Thermus aquaticus: one gene and its partner. The protein of the gene in region 1 interacts with the protein of each later gene in a pairwise test. Links are inferred from orthologs where the notes say so. Each region holds a gene or a part of one and is shown in the gene's direction. Other genes may lie near its edges.

What was found. The genes of interacting proteins can lie anywhere in the genome.
Region 2: the proteins of leuS (region 1) and ligA interact in binary tests that used the Escherichia coli proteins (3 or more experiments, as listed by UniProt). The link is inferred for Thermus aquaticus from one-to-one orthologs.

Annotation. Positions count from the first base shown.
Region 1 is NZ_LHCI01000106.1:483,390-487,770, reverse strand. The notes cover bases 565-3,749. They hold leuS (leucine--tRNA ligase), read left to right. Parts: upstream 565-912; coding sequence 913-3,549; downstream 3,550-3,749. Other genes in these bases: BVI061214_RS03575 (Clp1/GlmU family protein), read right to left, coding at 3,527-3,749; BVI061214_RS03585 (YhjD/YihY/BrkB family envelope integrity protein), read left to right, coding at 565-808. Outside these bases: BVI061214_RS14010 (tetratricopeptide repeat protein), read left to right, coding at 1-33; more of BVI061214_RS03585, read left to right, coding at 26-564; more of BVI061214_RS03575, read right to left, coding at 3,750-4,225; BVI061214_RS03570 (acyl-CoA dehydrogenase family protein), read left to right, coding at 4,302-4,381.
Region 2 is NZ_LHCI01000106.1:2,009,366-2,013,023, reverse strand. The notes cover bases 154-3,035. They hold ligA (NAD-dependent DNA ligase LigA), read left to right. Parts: upstream 154-523; coding sequence 524-2,548; downstream 2,549-3,035. Other genes in these bases: thyX (FAD-dependent thymidylate synthase), read right to left, coding at 2,538-3,035. Outside these bases: more of thyX, read right to left, coding at 3,036-3,341; trpB (tryptophan synthase subunit beta), read left to right, coding at 3,520-3,658. UniProt on the Escherichia coli protein: DNA ligase that catalyzes the formation of phosphodiester linkages between 5'-phosphoryl and 3'-hydroxyl groups in double-stranded DNA using NAD as a coenzyme and as the energy source for the reaction.

The DNA of each region.
Region 1 (4,381 bases):
AAGGGGGCGGAGGAGGTGGAGGGCCTTGCTTAGGGACCTCATCCGGATTTACCAGGAGGCCCACGTCCCCTTCTTCGCCGCCGCTTTGGCCTACTACGCCCTCCTCTCCCTCACGCCCCTCCTCCTCTTTCTGGCGGGCCTCTTTGGGCTCCTCCTCAAGGGGAACCCCACCCTTCAGGCCGAGGTCTTCCAAAGCCTCTCCGAGCTCACCATGGCCCTCTTCCCCGCCCGGCCAGAGCTGGCGGGGGAGACCCTGGCCTTCCTGACCCGAAGCGCCTTCCCCCTCACCCTGGGAAGCGGCCTCCTCCTCCTCTGGTCTGGGAGCAACTTCTTCGCCGCCTTGAGCTACGCCCTGGGCCTCGTCTTCGGGCGCCCCTTTGGCTTCCGCCACCGGTTTTTGGGCCTCCTCATGCCCCCCCTGCTGGCCCTCTCCCTCATCCTCCTTTCCCTCCTGGGGCTTTTCCTGGGGTTTCTCCTGCGCTACCTTCCCCCCGAGTGGCGAAGCCTATTGGGCCCCCTCGAGGCCTTCTTACCCCTTCTTGCTGCCTTTCTCCTTTTCCTCCTCACCTACGCCCTCTTCCGGGGCCTTAGGGGCTTTAGGGACTTCCTGCCCTTAAGCGCCGGGGCGGGGGTGGCCACCCTCCTCTTTGAGGGGGTGCGCCTCCTTCTGCCCAGGCTCCTGCCCCGCTCCCAGTACGAGCTCCTCTACGGGCCCCTGGCGGGCTTCGTCCTGGCCCTTTTGGGCCTTTACCTGGTCCTCTACGCCCTCCTTTTGGGGGCGGTGGTGGCCCGGGCCCTGAGGGCCTAGGGGTATGATGGTTCTATGCGCTGGGCCAGGCTAGCCCCCTAAGTGGGGAGGGGCCTGGCCGTCCCTTCCCAGGGAGGGGAAGGGTTTTTTTGAGGAGGCCGAGGATGGAGAAGTACAACCCCCACGCCATAGAGCCCAAGTGGCAACGTTTCTGGAAAGAGAAGGGCTTCATGAAGGCCAAGGAGGTCCCCGGGAAGAGGGGGAAGCAGTACGTCCTGGTCATGTTCCCCTACCCTTCCGGGGACCTGCACATGGGCCACCTGAAGAACTACACCATGGGGGACGTCCTGGCCCGCTTCCGCAAGGTCCAGGGCTACGAGGTCCTCCACCCCATGGGCTGGGACGCCTTCGGGCTTCCGGCGGAGAACGCCGCCCTTAAGTTCGGCCTCCACCCCCGGGACTGGACCTACGAGAACATCCGCCAGGCCAAGGAGAGCCTGGAGCTCATGGGCATCCTCTACGACTGGGACCGGGAGGTCACCACCTGCGAGCCCGACTACTACCGCTGGAACCAGTGGATCTTCATCAAGATGTGGGAGAAGGGCCTGGCCTACCGGGCGGGGGGGCTGGTCAACTGGTGCCCCAAGTGCCAGACGGTCCTGGCCAACGAGCAGGTGGTGGAAGGGCGGTGCTGGCGGCACGAGGACACCCCCGTGGAGAAGCGGGAACTCACGCAGTGGTACCTCCGCATCACCGCCTACGCCGACCGGCTTTTGCAGGACCTCGAGGGCCTGGACTGGCCGGAGAAGGTCAAGGCCATGCAGAGGGCCTGGATCGGCCGATCGGAGGGGGCGGAGATCCTCTTCCCCGTGGAGGGGAGGGAGGAGCGGATCGCCGTCTTCACCACCCGCCCCGACACCCTCTTCGGGGCCACCTTCATGGTCCTGGCCCCGGAGCACCCCCTCACCCTGGAGCTCGCCGCCCCCGAGCGGCGGGAGGAGGTCCTGGCCTACGTGGAGGCCGCCAAGCGCAAGACGGAGATTGAGCGCCAGGCCGAAGGGAGGGAGAAGACCGGGGTCTTCCTGGGGGCCTACGCCCTAAACCCCGCCACTGGGGAGAGGATCCCCATCTTCACCGCCGACTACGTCCTCTTTGGCTACGGCACCGGGGCCATCATGGCCGTGCCCGCCCACGACCAGAGGGATTACGAGTTCGCCAAGAAGTTCGGCCTCCCCATCAAGAAGGTGGTGGAGCGGCCGGGAGAACCCCTCCCCGAGCCCCTGGAAAGGGCCTACGAGGAGCCCGGCGTTCTGGTGAACTCGGGGCCCTTTGACGGCCTCATGAGTGAGGAGGCCAAGGGGCGGATCACCCGCTGGCTGGAGGAAAAGGGCCTGGGGAAGGCCAGGGTCACCTACCGCCTCCGGGACTGGCTCATCAGCCGCCAGCGCTACTGGGGCACCCCCATCCCCATGGTCCACTGCCCCACCTGCGGCGTGGTGCCCGTCCCCGAGGAAGAGCTTCCCGTCCTCCTCCCCGACCTCAAGGACATTGAGGACATCCGGCCCAAGGGGAAAAGCCCCCTGGAGGCCCACCCCGAGTTCTACGAGACCACCTGCCCCAAATGCGGCGGCCCCGCCAAGCGGGACACCGACACCATGGACACCTTCTTTGACAGCAGCTGGTACTACCTCCGCTACACCGACCCCCACAACGACCGCCTCCCCTTTGACCCCGGGAAGGCCAACTTCTGGATGCCGGTGGACCAGTACATCGGCGGGGTGGAGCACGCCGTGCTGCACCTCCTCTACAGCCGCTTCTTCACCAAGTTCCTCCACGACCTGGGGATGGTGGAGGTGGAGGAGCCCTTCAAGGGCCTCTTCACCCAGGGCATGGTCCTGGCCTGGACGGACTTCGGCCCTGTGGAGGTGGAAGGGGAGAGGGTCCGCCTTCCCGAGCCCACCCGCATCCGCCTGGAGGTCCAGGAAAGGGAGCTTTCCCTGGAGGACGTGAAGAAGATGGGGGCCGAGCTCAGGCCCCACGAGGACGGTACCGTGCACCTCTGGAAGCCCGCGGTGATGAGCAAGTCCAAGGGCAACGGGGTCATGGTGGGGCCCTTCGTGAAGGAGGAGGGGGCCGACATCGCCCGCATCACCATCCTCTTCGCCGCCCCTCCCGAGAACGAGATGGTCTGGACCGAGGAGGGGGTCCAGGGGGCCTGGCGCTTCCTGAACCGGATCTATAGGCGGGTGGCCGAGGACCGCTCCGAGCTGGAGAAGATCTCGGGTAGGTTCCAGAAAGAGGCGCTGGAGGGGGCCGACCGGGAGCTCTACGGAAAGCTCCACGCCACCCTCAAGAAGGTGACGGAGGACCTCGAGGCCCTGCGCTTCAACACCGCCATCGCCGCTCTCATGGAGTTCCTGAACGCCCTCTACGAGTACCGCCGGGAGCGCCCCGTCACCCCCCTCTACCGCACCGCCATCCGCTACTACCTGCAGATGCTCTTCCCCTTCGCCCCCCACCTGGCCGAGGAGCTTTGGCACTGGTTCTGGCCCAATAGCCTCTTTGAGGCGGGCTGGCCCGAGCTGGACCCGGAGGCCCTGGAGAAGGACGTGGTGGAGGTGGCCGTGCAGGTGAACGGCCGGGTGCGGGGCACCATCCAGATCCCCAAGGACGCCCCCCTGGAGGTGGCCCGGGCCGAGGCCCTCAAGGTGAAAAACGTCCAGGCCCACCTGGAGGGCAAGGAGATCGTCAAGGAGATCTACGTCCCGGGCAAGATCCTCAACCTGGTAGTGCGGGGGTAGGGAGGCTTAGGCGGGTGGCCTCGAGGCGGGCCACCTCCCCCTCATGGGGGGTGAGGAAAATCCCCTCCCCCCCTTCCCAGGCCAGGAGCTTCCCGTAGGCCAGGAAGAAGCCTTCGGCGTCCAGGAGGCCGTAGAGCCTCCCGGGCTCGGCGGGGCCTTCCAGGGGAAAGGCCCGGGGTATGGCCCCCTGGAAGTGGGCGAGAAGCCGCTCCAAGCGGGCCCTCCGCCTCTCGGCGGCGGTCTTCCTTCTGGCCTCGGGGAGGGGCTTGGCCAGGCGGAGCCTCAGGTCCTTGCGCCAGCTTAAGGCCTGGTAGAGGGCCTCGGAGCCCAGGATCAGGACCTCGGCGGGGCTTAGGGCGTCCACCTGAAGGAGGCGGTAGGTGGGGTCCAGAAGGCCGTCCGTGTCCCCGATGGCCGGGCTTCCCTTGGGGATGAGGCGGGCCAGGCGCAAGGCGGCCACCAGGGCCTTGGCCTCCACCCCCACCGGGGAAAGCGCCCCCACCAGGGCCCGGCGCACGGGGATAAGCCCGCCCCGGTGCCGGAAGAGGGTGAAGGTCCCGGGCAAGGACCCCTGCCCGGGGTCCAGGTCCAGGAGGTAGGCCTCGCCCGCCCGCTCCAGAAGCCTTTGGGCCAGGGTGGACTTGCCCACGTCCGTGGGGCCCAGGAGGAGGAGCATCGGGAAAGACTCTAGCACGCCCTGTGGTCTGACGCATTTTTGCCATTCGGCAGGAAAGTGTTATACTGACCCCACCATGACCCTGTGGTTTGAGGAAAGCAGAGAGGAGCGGGCAGTCCTGGGGCCCTTGCGGGAGTTCCTGAAGGCGGAGGTGGC
Region 2 (3,658 bases), 1.5 Mb from region 1 along the record:
CTAGACCGGGAGGCCCTGCCGGCCGGGGAGGTGCTGGGGCGGTACAAGGACCAGACCCGAACGGTGGAGCGGGGCTTCCGGTTTCTCAAAGACCCTCTGTTCTTCACCGGCAGCACCTTCCTGAAGCGGCCGGAGCGGGTGATGGCCCTGGTCCTTTTGGTCTACCCTCTGGCCAAAGACCCACCCTGCGCTGGGTGTTCGGGCTCTTCATCTGGGTGCGCCTGGTGGAGCTGGAGGGCAGGCCCTTGGTCCTCAACCTGGCCCCCCATCACGAGACCGCGGTGCGCCTGCTGGGGGCACAGCGATATTACCTCCTGGAGTGAGGGGGGTGCGGAATGTGGGTAAGGATAGCGGACGCGGGTGTTTTGGCCTGGGGGTCGTCCTTGTAGCCCATCGCCTGGAGGGCATCGTCTATGATGCAAAAGGCCGCTATGGTGTGCGAAAGCATAGCGGCCACTATTTTTCTGGCCCAGGGGGTAGGTAGCAACTTGGGCTATTATACCCGGCCGGGTAAACTCAAGGCATGACCCTCGAGGCGGCCCGCAGGCGCGTCAACGAACTCAGGGACCTGATCCGTTACCACAACTACCTCTACTACGTCCTGGACGCCCCCGAGATCTCCGACGCCGAGTACGACCGGCTCCTTAGGGAGCTTAAGGAGCTGGAGGAGCGTTTTCCCGAGCTCAAAAGCCCCGACTCCCCCACGGAACAGGTGGGGGCGAGGCCTCTGGAGTCCACCTTCCGCCCGGTGCGCCACCCCACCCGCATGTACTCCCTGGACAACGCCTTTTCCTTGGACGAGGTGAGGGCCTTTGAGGAGCGGATAGAGCGGGCCCTGGGGCGGAAGGGGCCCTTCCTCTACACCGTGGAGCACAAGGTGGACGGTCTTTCCGTGAACCTCTACTACGAGGAGGGCATCCTCGTCTTTGGGGCCACCCGGGGCGACGGGGAGACCGGGGAGGAGGTGACCCAGAACCTCCTCACCATCCGCACCATTCCCCGCCGCCTCACGGGCGTTCCGGACCGCCTCGAGGTCCGGGGCGAGGTCTACATGCCCATAGAGGCCTTCCTCAGGCTCAACCAGGAGCTGGAGGAGGCGGGGGAGCGCATCTTCAAAAACCCCAGGAACGCCGCCGCCGGGTCCTTGCGGCAGAAAGACCCCAGGGTCACGGCCAGGCGGGGCCTGAGGGCCACCTTTTACGCCCTGGGGCTGGGCCTGGAGGAAACCGGGTTAAAAAGCCAGCACGACCTTCTCCTATGGCTGAAGGAGCGGGGCTTTCCCGTGGAGCACGGCTTCACCCGGGCCCTGGGGGCGGAGGGGGTGGAGGAGGTCTACCAGGCTTGGCTCAAGGAGAGGCGGAAGCTTCCCTTTGAGGCCGACGGGGTGGTGGTCAAGCTGGACGACCTCGCCCTCTGGCGGGAGCTGGGCTACACCGCCCGCGCCCCCCGCTTCGCCCTCGCCTACAAGTTCCCGGCCGAGGAGAAGGAGACCCGCCTCCTCTCCGTGGCCTTCCAGGTGGGGCGGACCGGGCGCATCACCCCCGTGGGCGTTCTGGAGCCCGTCTTCATAGAGGGCAGCGAGGTGAGCCGGGTCACCCTCCACAACGAGAGCTTCATTGAGGAGCTGGACGTGCGCATCGGCGACTGGGTGCTGGTCCACAAGGCGGGCGGGGTGATTCCCGAGGTGCTGAGGGTCCTGAAAGAGCGCCGCACCGGGGAGGAGAAGCCCATCCTCTGGCCCGAGAACTGCCCCGAGTGCGGCCACGCCCTCCTCAAGGAGGGGAAGGTCCACCGCTGCCCCAACCCCTTGTGCCCCGCCAAGCGCTTTGAGGCCATCCGCCACTACGCCTCCCGCAAGGCCATGGACATCCAGGGCCTGGGGGAGAAGCTCATAGAAAAGCTTCTGGAAAAGGGCCTGGTCCGGGACGTGGCCGACCTCTACCGGCTGAGGAAGGAGGACCTCTTGGACCTGGAGCGCATGGGGGAGAAGAGCGCAGAGAACCTCCTCCGCCAGATAGAGGAGAGCAAGGGCCGCGGCCTGGAGCGCCTCCTTTACGCCCTGGGCCTTCCCGGGGTGGGGGAGGTGCTGGCCCGGAACCTGGCCCTCCGCTTCGGCCACATGGACCGCCTTCTGGAGGCGGGCCTCGAGGACCTCCTGGAGGTGGAGGGGGTGGGCGAGCTCACCGCCCGGGCCATCCTGAATACCCTAAAGGACCCGGAGTTCCGGGACCTGGTGCGCCGCCTGAAGGAGGCCGGGGTGGAGATGGAGGCCAAAGAGCGGGAGGGCGAGGCCTTGAAGGGGCTCACCTTCGTCATCACCGGGGAGCTTTCCCGGCCCCGGGAGGAGGTGAAGGCCCTCCTTAGGCGGCTTGGGGCCAAGGTGACGGACTCGGTGAGCCGCAAGACGGGCTTCCTGGTGGTGGGGGAGAACCCGGGGAGCAAGCTGGAAAAGGCCCGCGCCTTGGGGGTCCCCACCCTGAGCGAGGAGGAGCTCTACCGCCTCATTGAGGAGAGGACGGGCAAGGACCCAAGGCCCCTCACGGCCTAGGCGGTCCGCCGAAGAGCTTCTCCAAGGCTTCCCGGACCCGGGACTCGGGAAGCCCAAGCTCCCTCAGGGCCTTCTCGTACACCTCCGGGGTGAGGAGGCCCCTTAAGACCATAAGCTCGGTGCGGGAGAGGTTTTGGCCCCCTAGGACGTGCTCCTCGTAGCTCTCCCAGGCCATGGGCACGTGGGCCTTCACGATCTCGGCGATGGCCCTGGCGTACTGCCGGATTTCCCACTGGGCCTCGGGGGCCAGGCGGAGGGTGAGGAAGTGGAAGAGGTTGTGGAGGTCCTGCTTCCAGTAGAACTCGGTGTAGAGGTTCAGGGGCAGGACCATGCGGGCCATCTCCCGGGCCACCCCCTTTTGCAGAAGGGCCTGGTAGGCGGCGTAGGCCACCTCCTCCACCTGGCGGAGGAGCCCATCCGCCTCCTCGTCGGGGAAGGCCCCTTCCGAGCCCTGCTTGTTCTTCCCGGCCTGCTTTCGCCAGAGCTCGGGCTCGTAGAACTCCTCCTTGAGGACGGAGTAGCGGCCGGAGATCTCGTTGACGCTGGCCGTGCGGTGGCGGAACCACTGGCGCACCACGAAGAGGGGGGCCTTCACGTGGAACTTGAACTCCACCATCTCAAAGGGGCTGGTGTGGCGGTGGCGCATGAGGTAGTCAATGAGGGCCCGGTCCTCCCGCACGGTCTTGGTGCCCGGGCCGTAGGAGACCCGGGCCGCCTGGACGATGGAATGGTCGCCCCCCATGACCTCCACCAGACGCACGAAGCCCTTGTCCAGTACGGGAATGAAGTCCATGCCTCACAGTCTACTTGCCTAACGCCCTCGCCCCCGCTACCCTTAGGGCATGCGGAAGAGGACGCCCTTCGCCTTTAAAAGGCGCCACGGCCGCTACCGAGCCTAGGCTTGGCCTTTTTCGGCCCGGGGCTTAGGATGGAAAGGCTGAGGGCGCTTGGCGCCTTTTTTGGAGAAAAGCATGCTGACTTTGCCGGATTTTCCCTTACCGGACGCGAGGGGCCGCTTTGGACCCTACGGGGGGCGGTACGTGCCGGAGACCCTGATCCCGGCCCTCGAGGAGGTGGAGGCCGCCTACCGGGAGGCCAAGGAGGACCCCG